Regions from separate parts of the Pseudarthrobacter sp. 1G09 genome, predicted to be linked through region 1. Evidence: riboswitches for the same ligand, from Rfam matches in the RefSeq annotation. Region 1 holds a riboswitch; the other holds the start of a gene.

Region 1 (2,196 bases):
TCTCGCTGGGCGGACTGCTGCTGGTCGGACTGGTGGGAACGGTGCTGATCCGCCGCACCATGAAACCCCTGGAACAGCTCTCGGAGGTTGCCACCCGGGTGTCTGAACTGCCCCTGGACGCCGGCGAGGTGGCGCTCGCCGTCCGCGTGCCGCCGTCGAACTCCAACCCGGGCACCGAAGTGGGAAGTGTGGGGCATGCATTGAACCTCATGCTGGACAACGTGGCCAGCGCCTTGGAAGCCCGGCAGAAGAGCGAAACGAAGGTGCGCCAGTTCGTGGCTGACGCCTCGCATGAGCTCCGTACCCCACTGACCGCCATCCGCGGCTACACCGAGCTGATGCGGATGACGGAGGACTTCACTCCCGACGGCCAGAAATCGCTGGCCCGGGTCCAGAGCCAGTCCGAGCGGATGACGGCACTGGTGGAGGACCTGCTGCTCCTGGCGCGGCTGGATGAGGGCCAGCCGCTCAAGCTGGCCGAGGTGGACCTGACGCAGCTGGTGGTGGAAAGCGTCAGCGACGAAAAGGTCATGGCCCCCAGCCACACCTGGCGGCTCGATCTTCCCGCGGAGCCGGTGCTGGTCAACGGGGACGGCGCGCAGCTGCGGCAGGTACTGATGAACCTGCTGTCCAACGCCCGGAAACACACCCCTGCCGGAACCACCGTGGTGGCCGGCGTCGGCACGGCTCCGGATGGCGCGGCCATCGTGACGGTCACGGACGACGGCGGAGGCATCCCGGCGGACTTCGTGGACCAGGTCTTTTCACGCTTCGCCCGCGCAGACGCGGCCCGCAAGGGCAGCGGCGACCAGGCCGGCGCGGCCGTTGCCGAGGGCACCAGCGGGCTGGGCCTGTCCATCGTCCAGTCCATCGTGGAAGCCCACGGCGGCCGGGTAACGGTCACATCACGGCCCGGGATGACGGAGTTCGCGCTGCGCCTGCCGACCGTAGCCTGAATTTGCCAAGGCGACGCGCCGTCGTCGTGACGTCTGTTACCTAAATGTGACTTAAGCGCCGCTCTCCTGTACCGTCGATATGGTGCGGTTCCCGTTCGGGCCGCATATCCGGATGACGCCAAGCTCTGCCACTTCCCGGATTTCGCTTGAACTAAGGCAGAGGCGGGGGACCCACGTCCCGGGCAACGCAGTACTGCCCTTGGGGTTAAGCCAGCACGTGTATTTGCCGTGCGGCCGGATGCCCTCATCCGAACCCGACAGCTAACTCCGCAGGTGTGAGAGGCGAATCAAATATGTCTAAATTCACGGTAAAACCGCGCCCAAAATCGGCTCCGAGCCACAGCGCGCAGCCTGAAACCCGCAAGAAGTCTTCCTTCGGCAAGCGCGCCGCGGTCCTCGCAGTGTCCGCAGCGATGCTGGTGGGCGTGGGCGCCGCAGGCCAGGCCACCGACGCCATGTCCCGTGTGGCTGCCGCCGGCTCCGAGTCCCCCGCGGCCGCCGATTCCCAGATGAGCATCGAGAAGAGTGAAATCCGCTCGAACCCGGCTGCGTCGGCGCCCGCCGAGCTCAAGGTGCAGCCTCAGGAGGCGGCACCGGCGCCCGCACCCGCGGCAGAACCTGCCCCGGCCGCAGCGCCCGCACCGGAACCGGCACCTGCTCCCGCACCGGAGCCTGCTCCCGCTCCCGAGCCTGCTCCCGTCGTTGCCGTCAACGATCCTGCGGGCGCACAGGCATACGCGTCCGGCCAGCTGGCCAGCTACGGGTGGGCACAGGACCAGATGCAGTGCCTGGTCACCCTGTGGACCAAGGAATCCGACTGGACCACCACCGCCACCAACGCCAGCAGCGGCGCCTACGGCATCGTCCAGTCCCTGCCCGCCGAGAAGATGGCGAGCGCCGGCCCCGACTACCTGACCAACTACCGCACCCAGATCAACTGGGGCCTGAACTACATCAAGGAGCGTTACCAGTCGCCGTGTGGCGCCCTGAACTTCCACTTGGGCAACAACTGGTACTAAAAGCCCTCACTGGCTGAGGCCCTTCCGACCGGCCGCCGCCGAACCTTCCCGGTTCAGCGGCGGCCGTCGTCGTCTCCACAGCCATGCGTGCGAGGCAGCAGTTCTTCCGTGCGTTAGGCAGCAGGCTTTGGGATGGCTTCCGGCCATCGAGCGGATTGGGCCGGGACGTGCCGTTACCGTCCCGGGATGTACTGGACGGCCCAGCGGTTGCCGTCGGGGTC
Region 2 (2,196 bases), 150 kb from region 1:
TTCAAAAGCGGATGCAGGAGCGGAGTCGCGCTGGACGTTGGTGTCAGCTGCGTTTGCGGCGATGCCGCTGGTCAGGACCAGGCCCGAGGCTGCGGCGATAACCGCTGCCTGGCGCCCAACGCCGCCGGCGTTGCCGCCAACAGCCTTGGCGATAATGGCGATTGAGTTGGTCTTGGTGACTTCGGCGCGATGCCGTGCGGTAGCACGAGTCGTCATCAGTTCTCTCTTTCGTTGTCCCCGGGCCTGTAGGCAACACGGGGGTTTTGGACGCGCCGGCATCTTGGGGGTACGTCGGCGCGTCCCGAACGGGGATGTGTGATTTAGCGAAAACGGGGGCAAAGAAAAAGTTTCTGGGGCCTGGGGCCCCAGAAACTAGTTCATGGTGTAAAACGAGGAGGTTCCGGTGGCGGCAACCGCGTGAAGAAGGGTGCCCTGGGACGGGTTGAGCGCGCTGATCATCATGCCGTTGCCGACGTAGATGCCAACGTGTGCGCCGCCGTTCTGCATGACGAGGTCGCCAGGCTGGGGGGTGGAGGTGGGCTTCATGGCGTTCCAGGCATTGACGCGAGGGATGCTGATGCCGGCCTGGGCGTAGACCCACTGGGTGAATCCGGAGCAGTCCCAGCCGTTGGGGCTGGTGCCGCCCCACACGTACGGGTGCCCAATGCCGGTGTACGCGATAGCCGCGATGCCCGAGGTGGCAGCGGAGGAAACAGTCTCCGCGAGCTTCTCGGAGGCAGCTTCGGTTGAGCCAGCGGCTGCGGTGACGGCGTTGCCGGCATCCCGTGCTGCTGAAGCAGTGGACTGGGTGCGTACCGGCTCCGGCTTCGGAGCGGCGGTGGTCTTGATGACCGGGCGCTCGAAGGAAACAGTGGCGGTAGGTGCCGCGGTGACGGCGAGGGCAGTCTGGGCCGAACCCGACTCGGTGGATGCCGAGACGCCCGCGGTGGTGTCCGCGACGGCCGGCAGGCCCATACCCAGAACGAGGCCGGAAGCGGCTGCAACTACTGCAGCCTGGCGACCCACCGTCCCGGCATTGGCACTAACAGCCTTGGACACGGCGCCCAAAGGGTTGGTACGAACCGTTTGCGCACGGTGGCGCGCAGCATTATGGCGTGAAGACACGAAGGTAGCCTCTCCCAATGCCTGCGAGGTGAGCTGTCGGATTCGGATGGGAGTCACCCGGCCACACGGCTTCCAAGGAAGCTTTCGTGACTTAACCCCAAGGCCTTCGAAACAAGAAGGCCAAAATTGGTTCCCCCGCCCCTGCCAGACGATGAAATGCGAACGGACCTTGAGCGGTGGCAGAGTTAGGCAATCCACTCAAGAGCGTCAACTTCGGAAAAGTTGACGCGAGTTAGACGGTACAGCAGTTTTGATTGAATGTCACATTCAGGTCACGGCGGGTCACGGCCATTCGAGAGTCCACCATCATTTGGCTAGAGCCAACCGGTGGGGTCGACAACCTCGCCGTTGACCTGGACTTCAAAGTGGAGGTGGCAGCCCGTGGAGGCGCCGGTGGTCCCGCTAAGGGCTATGACGTCGCCCCGGGAGACGGTTTGGCCCTCCTTCACGTTGAACGACGACAGGTGGTTGTAGGTGGTCTCCAGGCCGTTGCCGTGGTCCACCACCACCCTGTTGCCGCCGCCGTACTGGTGCCAGCCCACAAAGGTCACGGTTCCGGTGGCGGCAGCCATCACGGAGGTACCGCACTGGGCAACATAGTCCTGCCCGCGGTGGAAGTCGCCGGTGCCGCCGGTGATGGGGCTGACGCGGTAGCCGAACGGCGATGCCGTGGTCATGGTGGCCAGCGGGGCCCCCAGGGTACCGGCGGATGCAGCCCGGGAGACCGATCCTGCGGACTGGGCGCTGAGCAGCTGCTTGAGCTTGCCGTCAGGGTCCGCCTGGGTGACGACGGCGGAGCGGCTGAAGTCGATCTGGGCGCCTGCTTCCGCGGAAATTGCGGGCTGCGGCGTCACCGATGAGGCGGCAACGGCACCGGTTCCGCTGGCGTCAGTTGCCATGACGGGACTGGTGACAGGGACGGTAACGGTAAGCACCAGGCCGGTGGCGGCAAGCGCGATGCCGGCCTTCTGGCCGATGCCGCTGGCCGAGGCGAATTCCGTTATCTGGCGGAATGGACCCCGACGGCGGCGCGCGTCACGGTGGAGATCGCGGGGGCGCGGGGTCTCGGCA

Evidence for each region. Region 1 has a riboswitch for cyclic di-AMP ahead of ACP3TD_RS04590 (hypothetical protein). Riboswitches for the same ligand answer to the same signal wherever they lie in the genome.
Region 2: another riboswitch for cyclic di-AMP. It lies ahead of ACP3TD_RS05210 (C40 family peptidase); the one in region 1 lies ahead of ACP3TD_RS04590 (hypothetical protein).

What each region holds. Positions count from the first base shown of each region.
Region 1 is NZ_CP188306.1:967,211-969,406, reverse strand. It holds gene ACP3TD_RS04595 (HAMP domain-containing sensor histidine kinase) at 1-956, shown strand, start outside; cyclic di-AMP (ydaO/yuaA leader) riboswitch at 1,090-1,246, shown strand; gene ACP3TD_RS04590 (hypothetical protein) at 1,250-1,975, shown strand; gene ACP3TD_RS04585 (glyoxalase superfamily protein) at 2,149-2,196, opposite strand, start outside.
Region 2 is NZ_CP188306.1:1,114,507-1,116,702, reverse strand. It holds gene ACP3TD_RS05215 (NlpC/P60 family protein) at 1-216, opposite strand, end outside; gene ACP3TD_RS05210 (C40 family peptidase) at 373-1,059, opposite strand; cyclic di-AMP (ydaO/yuaA leader) riboswitch at 1,130-1,311, opposite strand; gene ACP3TD_RS05205 (M23 family metallopeptidase) at 1,440-2,196, opposite strand, start outside.